One region of the Brevibacillus sp. 7WMA2 genome, then DNA from elsewhere that is predicted to be linked to it. Evidence: riboswitches for the same ligand, from Rfam matches in the RefSeq annotation. Region 1 holds a riboswitch; each other region holds the start of a gene.
What was found. Region 1 has a riboswitch for cobalamin ahead of nrdI (class Ib ribonucleoside-diphosphate reductase assembly flavoprotein NrdI). Riboswitches for the same ligand answer to the same signal wherever they lie in the genome.
Positions count from the first base shown of each region.

Region 2: it holds a riboswitch for cobalamin, as region 1 does, so the genes downstream of both, GOP56_RS05975 (DUF4430 domain-containing protein) here and nrdI (class Ib ribonucleoside-diphosphate reductase assembly flavoprotein NrdI) in region 1, are expected to answer to the same signal.
Region 3: it holds a riboswitch for cobalamin, as region 1 does, so the genes downstream of both, GOP56_RS17325 (hypothetical protein) here and nrdI (class Ib ribonucleoside-diphosphate reductase assembly flavoprotein NrdI) in region 1, are expected to answer to the same signal.

Region 1 is NZ_CP048799.1:1,307,806-1,316,184, reverse strand. Features, by position in the region: gene abc-f (ribosomal protection-like ABC-F family protein) at 1-674, shown strand, start outside; gene xerS (tyrosine recombinase XerS) at 844-1,965, opposite strand; cobalamin riboswitch at 2,456-2,653, shown strand; gene nrdI (class Ib ribonucleoside-diphosphate reductase assembly flavoprotein NrdI) at 2,852-3,277, shown strand; gene nrdE (class 1b ribonucleoside-diphosphate reductase subunit alpha) at 3,243-5,297, shown strand; gene nrdF (class 1b ribonucleoside-diphosphate reductase subunit beta) at 5,313-6,305, shown strand; gene GOP56_RS04965 (GntR family transcriptional regulator) at 6,517-7,191, shown strand; gene GOP56_RS04960 (bile acid:sodium symporter family protein) at 7,219-8,175, shown strand; gene GOP56_RS04955 (sigma factor) at 8,238-8,379, opposite strand, start outside.
Region 2 is NZ_CP048799.1:1,655,122-1,663,500, forward strand. Features, by position in the region: gene GOP56_RS05945 (sensor histidine kinase) at 1-968, opposite strand, end outside; gene GOP56_RS05950 (ANTAR domain-containing response regulator) at 964-1,536, opposite strand; gene GOP56_RS05955 (EutP/PduV family microcompartment system protein) at 1,583-2,020, opposite strand; gene GOP56_RS05960 (BMC domain-containing protein) at 2,023-2,376, opposite strand; gene GOP56_RS05965 (1-propanol dehydrogenase PduQ) at 2,568-3,707, opposite strand; gene GOP56_RS05970 (ECF transporter S component) at 3,975-4,469, opposite strand; gene GOP56_RS05975 (DUF4430 domain-containing protein) at 4,516-4,911, opposite strand; adenosylcobalamin (AdoCbl) riboswitch at 4,963-5,115, opposite strand; gene GOP56_RS05980 (NAD(P)/FAD-dependent oxidoreductase) at 5,212-6,642, opposite strand; gene GOP56_RS05985 (ABC transporter ATP-binding protein) at 6,898-7,665, shown strand; gene GOP56_RS05990 (queuosine precursor transporter) at 8,292-8,379, shown strand, end outside.
Region 3 is NZ_CP048799.1:4,062,849-4,071,227, forward strand. Features, by position in the region: gene GOP56_RS17300 (MFS transporter) at 1-296, shown strand, start outside; gene ybaK (Cys-tRNA(Pro) deacylase) at 441-914, shown strand; gene GOP56_RS17310 (GTP-binding protein) at 1,214-2,434, shown strand; gene rpmG (50S ribosomal protein L33) at 2,462-2,611, shown strand; gene GOP56_RS17320 (serine hydrolase domain-containing protein) at 2,777-3,979, opposite strand; cobalamin riboswitch at 4,279-4,476, shown strand; gene GOP56_RS17325 (hypothetical protein) at 4,644-4,868, shown strand; gene mmgD (citrate synthase) at 4,865-5,977, shown strand; gene prpD (2-methylcitrate dehydratase) at 6,093-7,517, shown strand; gene prpB (methylisocitrate lyase) at 7,533-8,379, shown strand, end outside.

The sequences.
Region 1 (8,379 bases):
GGGAGAGGATGCGACTAAGGCTGGCACAGTTAATGCATCAAGACATCAATTTATTTATACTAGATGAGCCTACAAACCATTTAGATATTGAAGCGAGAGAAACAGTAGAGGCGGCCCTGCTTCATTATCAAGGTTCACTTCTCGTCGTATCTCATGATCGGTATTTCTTGCAAAAAATGGTAGATGGCGTCTGCTGGATTGATAATCAGCGTCTAATCCATTATGAAGGAACTTATGAGGAAGCGAGAGAAAAGCGCAGAAAGCACCAATTCGTTCACAATCATACAATAGGAGTGGATAAGCAAAAAGACAGGATTGTAAAAGGGATACAAGACAAAACGCAGAGTCATACTGATCGGGAACAAAAGGGACGATGTGACCAGACTGAAACGGTAGATATGGTACTTCAAACAAATCAAACAGAGAATGAGAAGTTGGTACAATGCAATTCTCTCCCTAAAGCGAAAGTTTCTAAAGTGAATGCATATAAGCTTCAGCAATTGGAAGCAGAGATCGCTCGAAAAGAGGAGCAATGTATGGAGTGGCAGCGAGAAATGGAGCAAGCTAAGGATGACTATGTTCAGTTAGTTCACTACCAGAATCAACTAGAAGCACAAGAACAAGAGATCAAACAGCTCTATGAAACGTGGTACGCCATGCAAGGGGAAGAATAGATTGAACCCAGCATAGTACGTAAATAGGAGTAGGCAGCTATCTTTCAATGAGAAGGATGCTGCCTGTTTTTTTGTATGTCTTAGCATAACGGGAGGATCGTGTAACGAATAAGATTGGGTGTAGCTTTGATGTTGTAGGTATTTCCATGTAACGAAGAAGGGCGTTTCCTTACAATTTACTGGTTGTTCGATTGACTGCTTGACTCAACGCATCATCGAGTACATGGGCGTATTGCATCGTCGTATCTATTTTGGAATGTCCTAATTGAGCTTGAAGCTGATGAGGATCAGGGTTTAAGCGCAAAAATTGGGTAGCAAAGCTGTGACGTAATTTATGTACAGAGATGTCTGGCATTCCGAATGCACTTCCATATTTTTTTACTAATTTTTGAACGGAACGTAGATCGATGCGGTGTCCGATTGGATTCGTAGGCGATACCGTGAGAAATAAAGCGTCCTCATGAGCAGGCGGCTGATACTTTTGGCGTGTATTCAAATAACGAAGCAAATATTCCTTACCCCAATCACTGAAGAATGGAGCATCCTCTTTTTTGCCTTTTCGAATCATTAAGACCTGATTTTTTTCCAAGACCACATTTTGAAGGTTCAAATTAACAATTTCAGAGACACGGAATCCGCCAGAAAGGATTAGTGCGATAATGGCTACATCGCGATCCCGATTTCGATAGTGAAAATGTAGCTTTTTCTTGGTATCACAAAAATCTAAGTAGCCATGATATACAAAATCGACAAACTTTTGGATTTGGTCATCTATTAAAATCTTAGAGCGGATAGCGTTTGCACGAGCAAGCGGTGTAACCTCTTCTACATGTAACTCAATTTTTGCCATGACGTTTCGCTTCAAGTAAGATTCGCCGTGTTCATCCTCTGAGAGGGCAGATAAATAGTAAAACAGGGATTTTAAACTTGAAAGCTTGCGAGATATTGTCAAATCACTGTATTCCTTTTTTGCACTTTTAGTGGGTTTTGTTAATAGCAGCGAACGCTCAAATAAGTGAGAGTCCTGTAAGTAGAGAAGATAGGCTTCGACGGTTTCTTTACGTAGTCCCCCTAATTCATCGAGTGTAATTTCGCTCATTTCCTGGGCGGTGGAAAGTCCCTCTGCCATTAGCCAACGAAAAAAGAACTCAAAATCACGTAGGTAGCCGAGTAAAGTGGAGACCGAAGCGCGCTTTGATCTTTTGTGATCCACATATTTTTCAACAAACCAAGGAAAAGAAGGGATTTTCTCAAGGAGTTGCAAGGAATCCCGTTGTTTTGTAATAGACATGAGAATGACCACCATCCTTTGCTCAACTTCGTCTATTAAAATAAATACATATAAACATGTTATCAAAATGACTTTATACTGGTACAATGATATATCTGTAAGGGATGTAGATAGCTTACTTAAGTATAGAACATTCGTTCTTATGAAACAAGCTAAATATGGTTAATTGTGTTAGCCGCTACGCCTGGTTGTCGAGGTCTAGTTATGAGTTTCCCAGTAATAGTTACGTTACTAGGAATGCGGTAACAGTCTAAGCTGATGCTCTGTTATACAAGAATAGGAGTGTAATTATGAGCAGGAAAAACATATAAAAGAGGCAGTTTTGCATGAAATCTAGCTTGTTTTTCTGTCTATTTATGAGTCGAGTTGTATTTTTAACTCGTAGGCATTTTGTATCTTGCTCTTTTGATAGAAACATTGTATGCTAGGTGACAAGACTACATTTAGTGTCTCATATGAATGTTATATACTACATACTGATAAAAAGTTACTTTACCGCCGAGAATTAGGTGTCATTTTGCGACTTAATAGGGAATCTGGTGAAATTCCAGAGCTGTCCCCGCAACTGTAAGTGTGGATGAAATGAGCAAAACCACTGTATAAGCATGTCTCAGGCGACTTATATGGGAAGGGCTCAAAGTAAAGTGAAACACAAGTCAGTAGACCTGCCCATTCTCTTAGTTTCGCATCTTCGGGGAGTGGGAAGTTGAAACGGTACGGGGATTAAATAGTAGCGGCTATTTGCTTTGCTATTTTTTCTTTGTTGTGCCGTTTTAAAGCTCACCCATGAAGGGATGAGCTTTTTATGTTGGCAAAAAGCGGCATTTATCAGCAGTCAGCTTGGCTACCATCTTATGTCCTTTATACATGAAAGGGGGGTGTATCGATGCTGATCGTATATGATTCCAAAACAGGAAATGTGAAACGCTTTGTCCAAAAACTAGATTTTCGCTGTATACAAATTTCCGATGATATCGTCATAAACGAACCTTTCATTCTGATTACATATACAACGGGATTTGGACAAGTTCCTGAAACGACACGACAATTTCTAACGCAACACTCTCAATGGATGAAGGGAGTTGCAACTAGCGGGAACATGAATTGGGGGACTCGCTACGGACTTGCAGCTGACCAGATAGCCGAACAATACAATGTACCATTGGTCATGAAATTTGAATTGAGCGGTACCAAACGAGATGTAGAAACTTTTAAGCAGGAGGTATTTCACTTTGTCCACGCAACTACCACAATGGATCACGTTGAACAACGAAATTATGGTGAAGAAAGACGGGAAATTTCAGTTTCATAAAGATTTAGAGGCAGCGAAGAGCTATTTCGTTGATTTCGTAAATCAGAATACGGTCTTTTTCCATAACTTACGTGAGAAGATTAACTACTTAATTGAAAATGACTACTATGAAGCTGAAGTGTTTGAAGGCTATGAATTTGCCGATATCGAACGGGTCTATCGCTATGTATATGATAAAAAATTCCGCTTCCCATCCTTCATGAGTGCATTCAAGTTTTATAATAATTATGCGATGAAAACGAACGATGGAAGCAAATTCCTTGAACGTTACGAGGATCGAATTGCTGTAGTTTCCTTGTTCCTAGCAAAAGGGGATAGCGAAAAAGCATTGCAATATGCAGACCTGTTAATCTCACAAGAATATCAGCCTGCTACTCCTACCTTCTTGAATGCAGGTAAAAAACGTCGCGGGGAGCTAGTTAGCTGTTTCTTGCTTGAGGTAGATGATTCAATGAATTCGATTGGGTTCTCTATTAATTCCGCTTTGCAACTAAGCAAAATTGGCGGCGGTGTAAGCTTGAACCTGAGCAAAATCCGTGCCGCTGGCGAGCAAATCAAAGGACTAGATGGTAAAGCAAGTGGGGTTCTTCCTGTAATGAAGCTGTTTGAGGATGCGTTCTCATATGCAAATCAGCTTGGTCAACGCGATGGTAGTGGGGTTGTTTATCTCAATATTTTCCATGCCGACATTCAAGAATTTTTAGATACCAAAAAAATAAACAGCGATGAGAAAATCAGAATTAAAACCTTATCACTTGGCGTTGTTACACCTAATAAATTCTTTGAGCTAGTAGAAAAAGATAAAGACATGTACTTATTCTATCCTCATACTGTGTTCAAAGAGTACGGGCAGCACTTAGACGATATGGACATCACCAGCATGTACGACGAGCTGGTCAATAACCCGCGTGTACGTAAGAAAAAAATCGGCGCACGTGATCTGATCATGAAATTAGCTCAAATCCAGATGGAATCTGGTTACCCATATATTATGTATGTTGATAATGTTAATGAATATCACGCATTAAAAGAGATTGGCCGAGTTAAATTTTCTAATCTGTGCAGTGAAATCGCTCAGCTTAGTGAAGTTTCCACCATTAATGATTATGGGGTGGAGGATGTTATTAACCGCGATATCTCGTGCAACCTTGGCTCGCTTAACATTGTAAATGTAATGGCGAATAAGAGAATGCGAGACACGATTCATCTAGCAATGGATGCTCTGACAGAGGTGAGTGACCGTACAAATATTTCGATCGTTCCATCTGTGGCAAAGGCAAACCGAGAGCTTCATTCTGTTGGCTTGGGAGCTATGAATCTACACGGATACTTGGCTAAAAATAAGATTCCTTATGAGTCAAAAGAAGCGATTGACTTCTCGCGTACATTCTTTATGATCTTAAATTTTTATTCATTAGAACGTTCTATGCTAATTGCAAAAGAGCGAGGAATTACTTTCCAAGATTTCGAGCACAGTGAATATGCATCCGGTAGCTATTTCGAACGTTATCAGCAGCACGATTATTCACCAAAAACCGAAAAGGTTCAGCAATTGTTCGAAGGTCACCATATTCCTACGAAGGAAGATTGGGCTCGCTTGCAGGATGAGGTACAAACCCACGGACTTTACCATGCCTATCGTTTGGCAATTGCTCCAACGGGCTCGATCTCTTATCTACAGTCCTCTACGGCATCTATTGCACCTATTACACAGCGTATCGAGGAACGCGAATATGGTGATTCCAAAACGATTTATCCGATGCCGTTCTTAGATGATGACAATTTCTTCTACTACAAAGAAGCATATGACATGAACATGTTTAATGTGATTGATCTCGTAGCAGAAGTTCAGGTGCATATCGACCAGGCGATTTCTACTATTCTGTATGTAAAAGATGACGCAACCACACGGGATTTGGCTATGTATTATATCTATGCTCAGAAAAAGGGCTTAAAGACGCTGTATTATACCCGTACAAAGAAAAAAACCATTGAGGAATGCGTTAGTTGCAGCGTATAAGAGAGGAGCATCGCAATGTCTAAATTTGAAGCAGTCAACTGGAATGAACCGGAAACCCAGTATACCGAGATGCTATGGACGCAAAATACATCTCAGTTCTGGCTAGATACAGAGATTCCAATTTCGAAGGATTTAAAGTCATGGACGAATCTAACGGACAATGAACGGGATACGTACATGAAGGTATTAGGTGGGCTAACCTTGCTTGATACAGAACAAGGAAATGTTGGCATGCCCATGATTGCCCAGCATGTTAAAGAGAAGCAAAAGAAAGCAATTCTAATTTTCCAGGCAGCGATGGAAGAGATTCACGCGAAGAGCTACAGCACTATTTTTACAACAGTAGCAAGTTCTGAGCGGATTCATGAAATTTTCCAGTGGGTAAAAGAAGATAAACATCTGCAGTATAAAACAGAAGTTATTGATGAAATCTACAGAGGTATCAAAGATGGCGACGATATGAGCCTGTATAAAGCGATGGTAGCTTCCGTATTTTTAGAGAGCTTCCTGTTTTATTCCGGATTCTTCTATCCACTATTTTTAGCAGGTCAAGGGAAAATGGTTGCCAGCGGTGAAATTATCAAGCTAATTATCCGTGATGAAAGTGTGCATGGTGTATTTGTCGGCTTGCTAGCCCAAGAGGTTTTTGCTAGATTAACAGAGGCTGAGCAGGAGCAAGCAACAGTGTTTGTTGATGAACTTCTCCAAGCTCTATACAAAAATGAATTAGAATATACCGAGACACTCTATGATTCCATTGGGTTAACACATGAAGTGAAAAAGTATATTCGTTATAATGCAAATAAAGCTCTAATGAACCTAGGGCTCGAACCGATTTTTGATGAGGAAGAAGTTCACCCTGTTGTATTAAACGGGATTCGTACAGAAACGAGCACGCATGACTTCTTTTCCACAAAAGGAAGCGGTTATCAAAAAGGGAAAGTGGAGCCGCTCCATGATCAAGACTTTGATTTCTTGAACGAGCGCGTAAAGGATACCTCATTCTAATAAGAGATGCTAATAGCGGCCAGCGAGCCCTGCATACAAGCGACAACCAAATTATGTAGTTTGTAAAAGGAAAGCTAACGAAAAGGACCGTGGTTGGGATAAAGCCCAGCTACGGTCCTTTTGTATAATTTGGAAGTGTAAATAGATTGAAAATTCGGTTGAATGTACAAGCTGTATGCGATATATTACATATTGAATAAGGAGGGAAGACATGCCAATTCCTAGTAATTACGTAGCACCTATTCGAGTGTCAGCCAAAGACCATGCCTTCTCTCACATTCAAAGATGGATCATAGATGGGACACTAGAGCCAGGAGAAAAATTGGTGGACATTCAACTGGCGGAAGCATTAAACGTGAGTAGAACACCTGTAAGAGAAGCTCTTCAATTACTTGAAGTACAGGGATTGGTCCATATGCAACCAGGGAAAGAGACGAGAGTGACCAGTCTTGAGAAGGAAGATATCTTAAAAATTTATCCTACACTTGCAACATTACATGCACTGGCAGCCGAATTTGCTTCTGTGCACATCTTGCCTCAGCATATCGAACAATTGCAAGAATGGAACGAAAAATTTGCAGGAGCGATTGCCAGAGAACAGCCTTTCCAAGCGATGGAGTATGACGAGCAATTCCATAATCTAATAACAGATGTTGCCGATAATCCGTATTTGAGCAAGTTTCATGTTTCTTTGCAAAATCATATTCGTCGCTTTAAATATGTATTTTTGAAGCAGCCGTGTGAAATGAATCAGGCTTCCATTCATGAACATGAGGACATTATTCTTGCGATACAAACTGGGGATAAAGAAAAGCTTGAAACAAGCATTAAGCAAAATATACTCAGGCCTATGCGAGAAATATATGCACTTATGCAGCAAATATAGATAGAGAAATCACAGGGGGGCTTTATGATGGGATTTGTGGAGAGAGTCAGTTCGTTTGCAGGCAAGACATTTACCGTGTGGGTTCTGTTATTTTCTGTAATTGCTTATATATTTCCTAAGCATTTTACATGGATTGGGGCTTATATAATACCATTGCTTGGCATCGTGATGTTCGGTATGGGCTTAACGATTTCAGCGTCAGATTTTAAAGAGGTATTTCGCCGTCCAAAAGATGTGACGTTAGGTGTCATTGGCCATTATCTTGTGATGCCGCTATTGGCATTTATCTTAGCTTATGTCTTAGATTTGCCACCAGAAATTGCAGTTGGTGTTATTCTGGTAGGGTGCTGTCCAAGCGGTACTGCTTCTAATGTGATGGTATTTTTATCAAAAGGAGACGTAGCTCTTGCTGTAGCGATCGCTTCTGTATCTACGCTACTTGCACCTATTGTTACACCGTTTTTAATTTTGCTACTTGCAAGTAAATGGGTCGATATAAATATCTGGTCCTTATTTTATTCCATCATTCAGGTGGTTATCATTCCACTCATTCTAGGGCTCTTGGTGAAAAAGTGTTTTGCAAGACAGGCAGCCGCAAGCGTGAAAGCATTACCGCTAGTATCGGTAGTTGCCATAGTGATGATTATCTGCGGTGTAGTAGCTGGGAATCAGGAGAAACTAGCTTCAGCGGGATTGATGATTTTTGCTGTCGTCGTCCTTCATAATGTCCTTGGTTTTCTGTTGGGCTTCCTGTTTGCCCGTCTTTGCGGAATGGATCTAGCCAAACAAAAGGCTGTCGCTATGGAGGTAGGTATGCAGAACTCTGGGCTGGGAGTCGCAATTGCAACCGCACATTTTTCTCCTTTAGCAGCAGTACCAAGTGCTATTTTTAGTGTTTGGCATAATATTTCTGGGTCTGTATTGGCGTCTATTTTTAGTAGAATGAGAGAGAAGCATGAAGAGGATATGGACCAAATGACATAAGGGAAAAGAAGAGCCGATTGTTACCTCAAAAAGGATCGATCAGGCTCTTTTTTTGTTATTTTTCAATTGATGGTGAATAGAGGGGCAGAGAGTAGAGATAGATCGATCTTTTGGAGTTTATCAGGATTTACCACATAAAACAACTGGCGGATTTTATGCGTACTTGGATGCCAAACAAAACTAAATACCCCGATTGGCTTGTCA
Region 2 (8,379 bases), 350 kb from region 1:
AATACTCTGCTAACGCTCTCATTCAGACATTTCTTTGCTTCTTCACTCTCACATTGTCTAGATTGAATACGCAGTAAGGAAGCTACCGTTTGCAAATTATTTTTAACACGATGGTGAATCTCACGAATAGCCACGGATTTTGAGATAATTTCAGCTTCCTTATCTTTAATTTCCGTTACGTCATGCAAAATAACGACTAAACGTAAATCACGCTCATCAATCAACAATCTTTTTACCTGAAAGAAATACTTAGCAACATGTACATCTTTCTGGAATTGAGTCAGTTGGGTTTCATCAAATTCTCTCATTACCTCGACAAACAAGGTTTGATCTAGCGAGAGATTATCGTAATGTAAACCCTGTATATCTTCTAAATACCCCAGATTTTTATATTGTCTATCCGCTTTGCTATTCTTGAGTTTTAAAAAACCATCTTTATCAAAGATTAAAATAGCGTCATCTAGCTGATTGATAACGGATTCATTAAACCGGATCATAGCTGTTACGGTAGATGCTATATCTTCGTACTGGGAATCATTTTTCGTTACTTTAAAGTTCGCATTGACGTCTTCGCTTACATCTTTTTCATAGATAAGCACAGCGATGACTTTTCCATCTAAATGAATGGGATATACCGTCTGTCGAACCAATTGATTCTCTTGGGTTTTTGCAACAAGACCCACTGACATAACCCCAGTCTCTAGCGTCCGGAGTACACCAGGCTCGTTCTCTCTTAAAGCAACCTCGCCAACCACTGGACATTGATAGAGAGATTGTGCAATCCCATGAGTTTGGTGGTAGACAACAATCGCTTCGTTCGTCACTTTTGAAAGGACATCGATAAAAAGGTCCCTTCCCTCCTGCAAATCAAATAATTCGTTTGAATGAGCTACTTCAATGATTTTCTGAATTTCAGCATCAGATAAATGAGTATGTTTTTTACACAATTGTGTAATTGTCTCTTTAATCATAGGAAATCACGATTGTGGTAGCGATTTCAATCATAGGACATCGTTTATCCATACTCAATTTACGAATCGTCTGATATGCTTCTTCTTCAGAAAAACCATTTTCTTTCATCAAAATACCTTTTGCCTTCTCAATTGCAATTCGTTCTTCTAGCTTTTGAGAGACTTTTGTATAGTTTTTTTCTAGCTTGCGAAATTCTTTTCCCTTGGCGATGGTTACTTCCACCATCGGAATGAAAGACTTTTCATCAAGTGGTTTTACTAGATAACCCAAAGCACCAATACTGGAAGCCTTTTCGATACTTTCTTTATCACTAAAGGCTGTCAGCAAAACGACGCCACCAGCTAATTGCTCTGAAAGGATTCTTTTTCCCGCTTTTAATCCATCTAGGATAGGCATCTGAATGTCCATAATCACTAGATCAGGCAAATGCTTTTTACATAACTCAATGGCTTCAAAACCGTCTGAAGCTTCCCCTACCACATTGTAGTTCGCTTCTTTTAAAATCTCACGAATATCCATTCTTGTAATAGGCTCATCATCGACTACTACAATTTTTCCATTCATGGGTACCACACCTCATTGTCTAAGCAAAATAAATACTTCCCAAAACTTATTCATCATCACTTAAATAGCTTTGCAGCTCTTCTAAACCAATGTTTTCAGTAGAAGAAATCTCAAAAATGGTTGAAGCTCCAGCCGCTAGCAAATATTCTCGGGCTTTTTTCACATCCTCCGTATTTTTGGCAATGTCTACTTTTGTAATGATACCAATAACTGGCTTTGCAAATACAGAACCAAAAGAAGGTGGAAAATAACAATCTTCATTTGTGCAATCTTGCACAAGGCCTATGACATCCGCATCGACACTTGTTACAAGCAACATTCTATATAAACCTCTATTTTCTATACATTCCCCAGGTGTGTCAATGGCTTGATCGAAGGTTTCTATGGCTTGTGTTTTCTTATAGGCGATCACATGTCCGTGAAGTCGCTGGCATAAAGTGGTCTTCCCACATCCTGTATTACCGGTTAGAATAATTTTTTTCATAACTACGTTCTCGTTATCTTCGTAGCTGAAAATCCTAAAATATTCTGTAAGCCAAGCAATACTTCATTTAGCGCGGATTCCACAGAGGATACATCACCTGTAATCACCACTGATCCACTAAAACGATCCACAAAGCCGATTAGCACTCCAGCAGCTTTTGTTGCTATGTCAGCAGCGATAATCGAAGCTTCACTTGGGGTAATGGTCAAAATACCAATTGCATCCTTCGTATCGCTACCTAATCCTAGCTTTTTATAAATATCTGCATTCGGATTAGCTATGATATGAGCTAGTGTGACTTGTTTACCTGGTACATACTCCTGAATGACACGTTGTTTCTCGTTGTTTTGGCTCATAAATCTCATCCCATCTGCTTGAAAAAACATTAAAAACACATAAAGGCCCCTTAAAAAATACACTCGGCAATTTTTAAGGAGCCTCTTCGCTCTCAACTGAAATTCTTAACACGTCATTGTGTTAATTTCACTATATTTGAACTTGTAAACGATGTCAATACTTCATTAGACTAATTTCGACAAAATATTCGCTACTGAAACATTTTGTTCAAAATTCCAATAACATCTTCTTCCGTTGGCACACGTGGATTTGTTTTTGTACATCCATCCTTAAGCGCGCCTTCTGCAATCGCATTTCTCATTTCTTCCAGTTGCTTATACTCTATGCCACAATCCCGCAAATTCGTTGGCATTTTCAATTGTTTTTGCAATTGCTTGATTGCATTAATTAAGCTGCGCACTCCACTTCTCGTATTGCTTGCTGGAAGACCTAAGGTTTTAGCAATAGCTACGTATCTCTTAGCGGTCGCCTGATTTTCACTCTGACCATATCCTGTTCCACAATTCGCATTGAATTCGATGACATGTGGAAGCAGTAAGGAATTCATGCGACCATGAGGAATGTGGAACTTAGCTCCAGCTACATGGGCAATTCCGTGATTGAGGCCTAGTGATGTAACATTAAAGGCCATTCCTGCAAGGCATGAAGCATTGTGCATTTTTTCACGTGCCTCTAAATCATTACCATCCTTGTATGCTCTTACTAAATATTCAAAGACAAGCTTCATCGCCTTTTCCGCAAGAGCATCAGAAATATCATTTGCTTTTGTAGACACAAACGCCTCGATAGCATGCGTCAAAACATCCATTCCCGTATCGGCTGTAATAAAATCAGGGACGCTTTTTACTAGCTCTGGGTCTAAAATAGCTTCTTCTGGCGTCATATCATTCGACACTAGAGGGTACTTAATATTTTTTTGCTGATCACTAATAACAGAAAATGCGGTTACCTCTGATCCTGTTCCACTTGTTGTCGGAATGGCAATGAAAGGAAGGTCTTTTTGATTCGACACTTGTTTCGCAAAATATTTCATTGCTTTCGCTGCATCGATAGCTGAGCCTCCTCCTAGTGCAACAATCGTATCCGTTTCAAACTCACTAAGGGCTTTCATTCCACTTACAACAACCTCGATTGGCGGGTCTGGAACGATATCACTAAAAACCAAGTGCTTATTACTCGCGTCAATCTGGTCAATGACATGCTGAATCATTCCCGATTGAACCATAAAAGGGTCTGTGACAATAAAAATTCGTTTTTCTTTCAGATCCTGCAGGCGATGTAGTGCGCCTTGTCCCATGTAAATATCTGTTTTAAAACTAACCTTATCCATGCTGACACCTCCATTTGGAATAAAAAAAGAGGCTTTTTAGAAGGGAGCATACCCTTTAAAAGCCTCTTTGCTATCTACATAAGTAACACGTCTTTGTGTAACCTGTATTCTGTTTTCTACCAATACTGTACTACTATATTTACCATATAGTCAACTATGTATTGATTGTTATTTTTAAAAACACTATACACGTCTTTGTGTATAAAAACCTTTTGCATCAAAGGTTTGATATGATTCGGCAAGCACTGCATTGTGCCTGTTCAGTTGTCAAGACTTAGCAAAATGTTGATTTATCAATTTGTGCAACAAAGGAAGTAAAAGAGGTGTGAGTACGAAATAAAAAACGAAATTCCCAATTGCATGCATCGTATCATAGGGGACTCCTGCTAGATAATAAGCAAGAAAATAAGTTGAATCATAAAGCGGTACCTGACAAAGAGAGTTAACAAACCCGTAAAGCATTCCTGTAAATCCGGCGTATATGGCCATCACGAACAAGGAAAGCTTTGGAAACACAGGACGTATAAATATACCGGTTACTACGACAATTATACAGTATGCAATGATCTGCGGGATAATCCAAATCCCGATCCCTAGGACCATATTTGACAAAATCATCACAATTATCGCAAGCAACAAACCATATCGAAGTCCCATCAGAATTGTCATAAGAATGACAAATGTTGTCACGGGCTGTACGTTAGGTATGGACGACAGTGCAATCCGACCAGCAACAGACAAGGCAGCTAAGATAGCTAGCAACGTTATGCCTCTTACACTAGATAGGGATGCTTTGTGTATTTGATGGTTAGGAGGCATGTAAATCCCACTTAATGACATCGCCATCTTTGACTTTAAGATCCTTGGCTCCTGTAACCGCTGGTGCTCCGTTCACTTCGTATAACCAATACTTTTTCTCTGCTGGATTTTGCTTCACATCCTCAATTGACGTGATAAATCCATTATCGTCTTCCACTTTAAAATTGGTTTTCATCAACTCATACAAGGTTTGATCCCCTTTGAATTGAATTGTTTTTTCAGCAATTTTGGTTTTGCCCTGATCGCTTGAAACTTCCACAACGATCTTGTTTTCAACCTTTTCTTCTGCTGATGTGTTTTGCGCTACTTCATTATTTGAACAACCCACTACACTTACCAGCGCAAGTGCAATAAGTAAGGCGATTTGACAAACTCTTCTTACCATTTCCGCTCCTTTCTCCATAAAAAAATCTAGTGAGGCGGGAACATCACTAGACTTGGACTAACCACTTTCGCCTCGAAATGGTTAGCCTTTCAGTAGTTTTTAGGTAAAAGACCTGACTTAAGACCGGAAAACAGTCTATCACAGTGGCGGGACCGCGTTGGATTTGCACCAAACTTCCATTACCTAAAACTATTATTATTTACATGAATGAGATGTGACCCATTTGAAAATATTATAGCACAAGAAATGGACTTGACAATCATGCTGTTGTGACAAAATATAGTTGTATTCTTCCATATTTTAAGACAGGTGACGTAAAATTCCCCGAGCAATATGAACGCCGCATGCTCCTGCTTGCGCAAGTCCTCGCGTTAAACCTGCTCCATCGCCGCCTGCATATAAACCACTAATTTCTGTTTCAAAGTGCGGATTCAAATATGGACGTGCTGAATAGAATTTCGCTTCTACTCCATAAAACAGCGTGTGTTCACTTGCAATACCCGGCGTAACATGATCGAGTGCCTCTACCATTTCAATTAAGCTTTTCATTGTATTATATGGTAATACTAGGCCGAGATCACCTGGTACGGCTTCTTTTAACGTTGGCTCAATAAATCCCTCTTTCAGTCGTTTTTCTGTCGAACGCCGCCCACGTTTTATATCGCCAAAGCGCTGTACAATCACGGAGCCGTTAGAAAGATCATTCGCTCGCCTTGACACCTCTTTCGCGTATTCGTTTGGCTTATCAAATGGTTCTGTAAAGACATGAGACACAAGCAGAGCAAAGTTCGTGTTAGGGGACCCCAGCTTCTCATCCTTGTATGCATGCCCGTTAGCCGCCATCACACCGCTGTGATTTTCTACAACAACATGACCGCTTGGGTTAGAACAAAAGCTTCGTACAATTTGATCCGTAGAAGATTTGAACAAGAACTTCCCTTCATATAGATGCTTATTGATTTCTTCCATGACTACATTGGTTGTTTCTACACGAACCCCCACATCTACTTGATTGTTACTTAATCGTAGGCCCTGTTTTTTCAAAATCTCACCGAACCATTGCGAGCCGTCTCGGCCAGGAGCAATAACGATTTTGTTCGCTCGGTACTCCTGACCCTTTTTACAGGTAATTCCGCGAATTTCTTTACCACTTTCCGTTTGCTCAACAATGATATCTTCCACTTCCTGCTTAAAAAGCATTGTAATTTTTGATTCTAGCTCTTCGCAGATACTCTTCAAAATCTCCAAGTTTTGTTCCGTACCTAAATGACGGACATTTGCACGCAGTAGTTTCAGTCCAACTGCTTGCCCCTTACGTTCTATATCACGGACAGCCTCCGTGGTTGGATCGGTTATATTGGGAGTTGCTCCGTGTTTTAAATTAATATCATCAACATATTTAATCAGCTCAAGCACTTCAGAAGGTGCTAAATAATCGGTCATCCAGCCACCGAATTCTGTCGTGATGTTAAATTTTCCATCTGAATAAGCTCCTGCTCCACCAAATCCGTTGGTAATTGAGCAGGCTGGCAAGCAACCACTAAAATCCTTTCGACCTGCTGGAGGCGGACATTTACTAATTTTTTTCTCAAGGATGGGACAGCGACGCGAGTAAATATTATGTCCTTTTTCAATCAACAGGATCTGTAAATCAGGTTTTTTATGGATCAATTCATATGCCGTAAAAATTCCTGCTGGACCAGCTCCGACAATGATAACATCATAATTCATAGATGTTGCCCCCTTGAAAATGTTAGGAAATTACAAGCCTTATTGATTATAACATTCCTTTTTAAATAATCAAGAAACAATCCGAACATTTTTATCTAATATTTATTTTTTGTTCGTATTATTCATTTGTAATTGTTCTTGGGAAAAAGTTTAATGAAACGATATTTCCTTCTTAATCCCTTCATTTCTAGATTGATATATAAGACAGAAAATTAGTACAATGATTAAAAAGACGAAAAAGGAGAGAACCTACTCGTGCATACTGAACCAATTCTTACTTTAAACAAGGTAAGCTGGAACATTCATTCTCAAGAGCATTGGTGTCTACTCGGTCTAAATGGATCAGGTAAATCAACCATCCTCCAGCTTCTAAACGGCTATATATGGCCTACTTCTGGAGAAATTGAGGTTCTTGGGAAAAAGTTCGGTACCTATGACTTGCGACAGTTACGCAAAGAAATCGGCCTTGTCAGTAGTTCTCTGCAACAACAGCTTCGAGGCGGCGATACCGCGCTAGAGATTGTATTATCTGGTAAACACGCTTCTTTAAGCCTTTACGAGCCAAAGCTTCAAGAAGAGATAGAGCAGGCAAAAGCTCTATTAGAACAATTTGGTTGTACTCATTTAGAGCATCGTCCCTATCAGGTTTTGTCACAAGGCGAACGTCAGCGTATTTTATTAGCCCGTACCCTAATGGCATCCCCACGATTGTTGATTTTAGATGAGCCTACAACGGGTCTTGATTTTATAGCACGTGAACAATTATTACTGTACATTGAAACAATAGCGAAACAGCCTAATTCTCCCACCATTATCTACGTCACCCATCATATAGAAGAAATTTTGCCTTGTTTTACTCATACGCTCTTACTCAAGAATGGGAGCATTTTTGATTCTGGTCAGACACAAGACATGCTTGGTCCAGAGCTTTTATCCCGTTTCTTTGAGATCGAGATTCAGCTTGAACACGCTATGGGCCGGCATTGGTTGTTTTGTAAAGAGCCTGTCGGCAAGCGTCCCTGATGAGCTTTATCTATCAAAAAGAAAATTTTATAGGTAAAAACAAAAAGATATCCATATAAGTAAGCAGAACTATATATAGAAGGACAAAAACAAAGGATTGATTTTATGATGTGCGGGATTAAAAACAAAGCATAAACAAAGAGACTTACTGCTTACCATGCACCGGCAAACTATTATGGACAGAATAGAACAGGATTTGTTGAAGGATTCGAATATTTTGTCCGTGTTTTATAGAGGGTCAATTGGCAACCAAAATACCGATCTGTACTCTGACATTGATCTTGGTATCGAGCGGAAGATATGCAGCCCTCCATCTGGTTACAAGCTGAGAATTTGGAGTGGGTCGATGAGATTTTAAATCTGATTCTTTAAACATATTCCATATAGGGCAGCTATTTGCTGCTCTTCTTTGCATTGGGAGAAAGAGAATTCTTTTTACTTGGTTTGTTTTTTCTAAAAAATTTTTTGATTGCTGGTTAAATGATACTCCTCCATCAAAGAATAACTACTGATGTGGAAAAAAGCATTGAACCACTGGGTGAAGCTTGTTACAATGAGTCCTTGTAACAACTTCATACACTCTTCGCGGTTCGAGATCTCCCGCGTTATCAAAACTAGGAGGATACATGTTTAATTTATGGTTTGGGATTGGCTTTGTGCTAGTCAATTTTGTCTTATTCTTATTATGCTATCGTTTTTTTGGCAAAGTAGGCT
Region 3 (8,379 bases), 2.6 Mb from region 1:
TGGGCAGCATTCATTCCCTGTCAGCCATACTTGCTATCGTCTTGATGCTGTGGGGGGCTAGTGGCTGGGCGGCCTTAGCAACCCAGCAAAAAACACTAGTAGAAATCAGTCCAGAGCATGCTACTATTTCCATTGCCCTGTTAAGCTCTATTAATTATCTTGCTGGTTCCATTGGGACCATGACAAATGGAATATTGCTAGAACAAGGAATGACCCCGGTGATGTTACCTTATCTTACAGGTGGTATTTTAGTGATTGCGATGGGATTACAATGGGTTTTGATAGCAAGAAAATGATAGATAGAAAGCGTATAGGGGACAAACAGTAGGGCTATTGACTACTTTTTACAAAGAGACCTATTAACTAAAGAGGCAAATCGAATAAAGGAAATTCTTACATGCGTTATAATAAGGGTAACCCTTATAAGGAAGTGTAATGATATGAGCAATAAAACAAATGCTTGTCGTTTGCTAGATAAACATAAGGTTCCCTATACGGTGCATGAGTACGAATGGGATGAGGAGCATTTAAACGCGAAACATGTAGCTCAGCAGGTTGATTTACAAGTAGAGCAGGTTTTTAAAACTCTGGTACTTCGTGGTGATAAGACCGGGGTTATCATGGCTTGTATTCCTGCCCATAAGGAGCTTCACTTAAAATTACTGGCTGCCGTTAGTAAGAATAAGAAGGTAGAAATGGTGCCAATGAAAGAAGTACTAGAGTTAACGGGATACATACGGGGCGGGTGTTCACCTCTAGGCACCAAAAAAAATTACCCACTATTTATTGACGAGTCAGCTCTCAGTCTCCAGCTAATTAGTATTAGTGCTGGTAAAAGGGGTTTGCAGATCTTTCTTAATCCCGCTGATTTGATTAAGGTAAGTAAAGCTACTTCTGCGAGCCTGACTATGTAGAAAGATTCTATCTTATCTGTTGAATAACGATATCGAAATGTAGCGCTATTCTTTGGAAGCCTGTAACAGCAAAAAACTTGTTGTTACAGGCTTTTTCCGTTAGTCTGGAAGTCTTTTGCTTTACGCGATTGGCTAGTTTTTATAACAAATCTATCGTTTGTAAATCGTAATGATTATTATTTGTATTGACTTGTTGCTGTGAGTGCAGTAGTATATTGGTTAAATCGTAATCATTACGATTTGATTCTAGCATGCTATCTATTATCTTCTATACCTGTACGAAAGAAGGGTACTTACATATGGGTGAAAAGCAGGTTCCGGTTACTGTATTAAGCGGATATCTTGGAGCGGGTAAGACTTCTATTTTGAATCATGTTTTACACAATCGAGAGGGCCTTCGTGTAGCGGTCATTGTAAACGATCTAAGCGAGGTGAATATCGATTCCAATCTGATAAGGAATGGCGGTGGGATTTCTAGAATAGACGAGAAGGTTGTGGAGCTGTCGAACGGTTGTATTTGCTGTACGCTACGTGAAGATTTATTAGTGGAGGTCGAACGGCTAGTCAATGAGGATCGCTATGATTACATCCTGATTGAATCCACCGGAATAGGAGAGCCGTTGCCAGTAGCGCAAACCTTCACGTATGTAGACGAAGAAATGGGGATAGATCTTTCGCGTATGTGCCGGCTGGATACAATGGTGACGGTAGTGGACGCGAACCGTTTTTGGCATGATTTTTCCTCAGGAGAAAGCTTATTGGAGCGCGGCCATGCAGTGGATGAAACAGACACGCGTGAAATCGTCGAATTGCTAATTGACCAAATTGAGTTTTGTGATGTTTTAATCGTAAATAAATGTGACATGGTTAAAGAACAGGATGTACAGCATTTGGAGCAAATTCTTCGTAAGCTTCAGCCAACGGCAAAATTCATTCGAAGCTCCTATGGCAAGGTCGATCCTAAAGAAATTCTTCATACAGGGCTGTTCGATTTTGAAAAAGCAAGCCAATCGGCTGGATGGTTACAAGAATTACAAAAGCCAAGCCATACGCCAGAGACGGAAGAATACGGAATCTCCTCTTTTGTCTATCGCCGAAGAATTCCGTTTCACCCTGAGAGATTATATAAAAGGCTTCAGGATTGGCCTGAAGATGTAGTGAGAGCAAAGGGTTTCCTATGGGTTGCTACCCGTAATGACATAGCTTTGACGATTAGTCAGGCAGGTCCATCGATTCAATTGGAGTCAGCGGGCTATTGGGTGTCGGCTTTACCCGAAGAAGAGAAGCAGCAGATACTGGCGGAAGACCCTGAATGGGCTGAAGAATGGGACCCTCAATTCGGAGATCGTATCAATGAGCTTGTATGTATTGGATTTAATCTGGATCAAGGCAATATCATCCGGTCTTTAGATGCTTGCCTTTTAACAAATGAAGAGCTGCATGCAGACTGGAATACGTTGAAAGATCCATTGCCAACAAGTGATGTTATTGTCGAGACACTTAGTAGCCAGGATGAATAAATAGAAATGATCAGGAGGATTTAACCAATGAGAGTAACAGTTATCCTGCAATGCACAGAATCTGGAGATCGTACCTACATTACAACAAAAAATAAAAGAAATAATCCCGAACGCCTAGAGCTAAAGAAATATTCCCCTCGTCTAAAAAAATATACTCTTCATCGTGAAACGAAATAGCTGGTAGGTAAGACAAAGACACTCTTTTCGCATCTAAGAGAAAAGAGTGTCTTACTCATAGTCGGGGATCTCTGTTCAACCACATTTGCTAGTAGCTAGAGATTGGGTAGTAAAGAAATCAGCTAGCTGAGAATCGTGCCGTCAGTATGCGGAAGCAAATGAAGTTTATTTACTAAAATGATTCGCGATCGATTGAAACACAGCAAAATTTTCATCATGATAATCAGCTCTACCGTAATCAGGGTCAGCGCTGGTTTTGACGATTACTACGTTGGCCTTTGGATTAACATAGATGAATTGTCCATAGACTCCAATTGCGCTGTAGGAACCATCTGCGGGATCAGCCTCCCACCATTGGTATTGGTAGCCTAACACTCCCTTAGGGTCGTGATTAGGCTGAGGCTTTTCTATCTGTGTGGACTCTTGCACCCACTTTTTTGAAATGATTTGTTTTCCGTTCCAAACTCCTTCATGAAGATATAAGCTTCCAAACTTAGCATAATCCCTAATGGTTGCGTTTAGACCCATAAAGGATAGCTCTGTGCCAAGGCGATCGGTACTCCAGTAAGCATTAGATTCCATTCCAAGAGGCCCCCAAATTTTCTCCTGTAAATATTGGGACGGAGGATTGCCCGTAACCTTACTGATCAGCATGCCGAGAACCTGTGTATCAATGCTGATATAATGCTGAAAGGTTCCGGATGGCCGCTGAGATTGTAGCCCCAGGGCATAATCATTAATCGATTTATCGAATAGAAATGTCTTATACATCATCATGTTTATATCTGAGAAGGTGGCGTCATAGTCTTCATCAAAGCTAACTCCAGAAGCCATTCGCAGAATATCCTTAATCGGTACACCATCATAGCCGCTGCCCTTCAATTCTGGGACATAGTGGGTGATCGGATCATTTACATTTTTAATGAATCCTTCATCAAGAGCGATACCAACAAGTGCAGAGATAAATGACTTAGCCACTGACCAAGAAGTAAACCTTGTTTGTTCATTTATACCATTTTGATAGAATTCCTTCACGATCTTATCATCCTTGAGCACTAGTAATCCATTCGTCTTTGTTCGTTGCAAAAAGTCTTCAATAGCTAATGTTTGATCTTTGTATGTATAAGTTTGGGGCAACTCTTTTTGTAATGTATCAAAATGGAAAACAGGCTGCGATGCTTCTATAGCGCGACTTGGAAAAATATTGTCCATGCTCTGAAAATTATAGCTAAGCTTATCCTTATTCAGCACGTGAATAATGTTCCAATTCCGAATTACTGCCCACATGAGGAGAAGTAATATAGCAGCAACAATGATACTTATGCTATACCACCATATTTTCTTTTTCGATAGTTGTTTACTCTTCAAGAAATACCCTCCTTTATTTACCTAATTATGGTATTTCATTTGATTATAAGATAGCGGGATATTCTTGTTCAATATATTGGGTTTTTATCCTGTTTTTAGGATATGAGGACTTATGATTTTACATTCATTCGTTTATTGCTAAACAGAACATGAAGCCGCTATTGGTTATTTTTTGTTTAGAGAGCGTATATACATGTACAATAAGTTCAACATGATGATATCAAAGCAATAAAGTCACTACAGATATAAAATTAATAATTGTAATTTTTTAGACTATTTGTTATGTTTAAGCTGAAAATCAAATATGTGTAGAAACAGGTGCAGATAACCTTCGTTATTTGCTTAAAAGGGAAGTTCGGTTAGAATCCGACGCTGTCCCGCAACTGTAAATGAGAGCTATTCGAAAAAATGCCACTGTTTTCATTCAAATGAAAATGGGAAGGTTCGAATCGCGATGATCATGAGCCAGGAGACCTGCCTGTTTTAGCACACACATCAGTTCCTACGAGGATAGGAGGTGTTACGTGCGAGCGATGAAACATGTGGTATTTTAAGATTTTTACATGTTTATTTGAGTTTTTCGCTTTCGCCCATTAACAACAACTTTCTTTTAGGAAGTTGTTTTTTTGCGTGTTGCGCTGCTTTGAAGTCTAGGAGGGATTTTTTGTTTGGGACAATAGGGTACTTTAGAAATTATTTCAACACAGCAATCATGAACAATCTAAGTATAGAAAGTCCTAATTCGCTAGAAGTCATCTATGGTCTATTAGGGAATGAAATCAAGCGACAAGACGTTACAGAGGAAGTCAAAACAGATTACTATCGCAACCTTGAAAAAGCCTACAAGCTAACCAAAGAACAGTTATTTGGAATGGAGGAAGAAGAATGAACGAGCTTGAAAAATTTTCTCCTGGGCTAGACGGTGTGGTGGCTACAGAAACAAGCATTTCCTACCTTGATACCATACAAGAGGAAATCGTGATTCGGGGTTACGATCTGATTGAGCTTTCTAAATCCGTTAGCTATGTCGATATTATTCATCTTTTACTGGAGGGACGGCTTCCCGATCAGGCAGAGAAAAACTCTTTGGAAAGAAGCATGCTAGAGCGAGATGAATTGCCTAGTGCGGTGTTTGAGGTTTTAAAGCTGTTGCCTGAGCAGACACACGCTATGGATGGCCTGCGAACAGGAATTTCCGTTCTGGGAGGGTATGATCATCGAATTGACGATCGCTCCATGCTTGTTAATAAGGAGCGGGCTTATCGGTTATTAGGTCAAGTTCCTAGCATAGTGGCTAATAGTTATCGGATTCTGACCAAAACCGAGCCGATCCATCCGGACAAAAATTTACCGTATAGTGCTAACTTCTTCTATATGGTCACCGGGAGAAAGCCATCGCCGATTGAGGAAAAAATATTTGATCTGTCTCTGCTTTTGTACAGCGAGCATGAGATGCCGAATTCCACGTTTACAGCAAGGGTCATCGCTTCTACGCAATCGGATTTGTACGGAGCTTTGACGGGGGCGGTTGCTTCCTTGAAGGGTAGTCTTCATGGGGGAGCAAATGAGGCTGTTATGCACTTATTGCTAAAGGCAGGGACAATTTCCAAGTTCGAGGAGATGCTGTGTACCAAGCTGTCCAACAAAGAAAAGATAATGGGATTTGGTCACCGGGTCTATATGAAAAAAATGGACCCGAGAGCGACAATGATGAAAGGAGCCTTACAGCAGCTATGTCATATAAAAGGAGACGATCTTTTATACCACATGTGTGAAGCCGGTGAGAGGATTATGGAGAGGGAAAAGGGACTTTACCCGAATTTGGACTACTATGCAGCGCCTGTGTATTGGATGCTTGGGATTCCTATTCCATTGTATACACCTATCTTTTTCGCTGCGAGAACAGCAGGAATTTGCGCACATGTTCTTGAACAGCACGCACAAAATCGTCTATTCCGGCCACGTGTAAAATATGTAGGCGAGCGGCATGTTCTTTGAGGTAGGATTGGGAATTTTATGTGAAGCCAGCAACGCCTACATGATGTTCTGACCAACATCACGTACCATGATAAATAATTTTAAATAGAAAGGGAAGGATACTTTGTTAAAAAATATGGAGATAAACAAAACGGATGAGCTGATCGAGCAAATTACAGATTATGTTTTACATAAGAGGATTACGAGCTTGGAAGCATTTGAGACTGCTAGATATGTCCTGCTGGATACACTTGGATGTGGAATTTTGGCATTAAGCTATCCTGATTGCACGAAGCTGCTTGGACCTATTGTTCCGGGGACAGTTGTTCCCAATGGATGTAGGGTGCCAGGTACATCCTTTGTTCTTGACCCAGTGAGAGGCGCTTTTAATATTGGTTGTATCATTCGTTGGCTAGATTACAATGACACGTGGCTGGCGGCAGAATGGGGACATCCATCAGATAATCTGGGCGGAATTTTAGCTGTTGCTGATTATATAAGCCGTGTACGTATCGCGGAGGGGAAACAGCCATTAACGATGCATCAAGTGCTGGAGTCGATGATTAAAGCACATGAAATTCAGGGAGTGCTGGCATTAGAAAACAGCTTGAATCGAGTCGGGCTTGATCATGTATTGTTTGTTAAAATTGCAACAACAGCAGTGGTAGCACAGATGCTAGGAGGAACCCGGGAAGAAATAAACAACGCATTATCAAATGCTTGGCTTGATAATAGCAGTTTACGGACATATAGGCATGCTCCGAATACAGGATCACGTAAATCCTGGGCTGCTGGCGATGCAACTAGCCGAGGTGTTCAGCTAGCTATGATGGCCTTAAAGGGAGAAATGGGATATCCAACAGCTCTTACTGCACCAGGCTGGGGATTCCAGGATGTTTTGTTCAATAAACAAGAGTTAAAGCTAGCTCGACCCTTGGATGCCTATGTAATGGAGAATGTGCTGTTCAAAGTCTCCTATCCAGCCGAATTTCATGCACAAACAGCCGCGGAATGCGCAATCAAGCTTCATCCGGAGGTAATGGCTCGTTTTGATGAGATTGACAGCATTACAATCACAACGCATGAATCAGCTATTCGAATCATTGATAAGGTAGGTCCATTGAATAATCCAGCAGACCGGGATCATTGCTTGCAATATATTACGGCTATCGGCTTGCTATTTGGTGATATTAAAGCAGACCATTATGAAGACCTAGCAGCATCAGATCCAAGAATCGATATCTTACGTAATAAGATGGTGGTTGTTGAAAATAAACAGTACAGCATTGATTATTTGGAACCGAGTAAGCGCTCGATCGCAAACGCTGTTCAAGTGCATTATAAAGACGGGTCTTCTTCTGAACAAATAGAATGCGAATATCCATTAGGGCACCGCTTCCGCAGGGGAGAAGCCATCCCTAAAGTCATTGAAAAATTTGTTGAAAATATAAGTACACATTATTCACAAAAGCAGGTTCGTAAAATAAAAGAAGCTTGCATGGATTCAGAAAGGGTAAACAGCATGGCCGTTACTGAATTTATCGAATTATTTTTACTATAGAGAGGGGCAAACGAAATGGCTTGGATTGTCGATCAGCCGTCATCACAAGCTGAATTAGCAAAGAAATTCAGGGAACTGATGAATGCTCCCGATCTTTTGCAAATTCCCGGCGCACACGATGCGATGGCGGCTCTTATGGCGAGGCGGGCGGGGTTTTCAGCGCTCTATTTATCTGGTGCAGCTTACACGGCCAGTTGTGGTTTGCCAGACCTAGGAATCGTCACGTCTACTGAGATAGCTCAACGGGCAAAGGAATTGATACGCGCAACTGATTTACCAGTATTAGTAGATATAGATACAGGATTTGGCGGGATTCTTAATGTTGCCCGGACTGCTAGAGAAATGCTAGAGGCTAATGTTGCCGCGGTGCAACTAGAGGATCAGCAGCTTCCCAAAAAATGTGGACATTTAAATGGCAAGAAGCTTGTGACGACAGAAGAAATGGTCCAGAAGATTATCGCAATTAAAAAGGTAGCACCAACGTTAGTACTTGTCGCACGTACTGATGCTAGGTCAGTAGAAGGTTTGGACGCGGCGATAGAAAGGGCACGTTCTTATGTGGAGGCTGGGGCAGATGCCATATTTCCCGAAGCACTAGAATCAGCGGAGGAGTTTCGTATGTTTGCCCAGCGTATATCGGCACCTTTACTAGCAAATATGACTGAATTTGGGAAAACTCCTTATTATACAGCAGAGGAATTCGCTAAGCTGGGGTACCGCATGGTTATTTATCCAGTAACGTCGCTTAGAGTGGCGGCTAAGGCATATGAGCGTATTTTTCAAGTGATGAAAGAACAAGGTACCCAAAAAGGTGAACTAGCTAATATGCAGACTAGAAGTGAATTGTACGAAGCTATTTCAT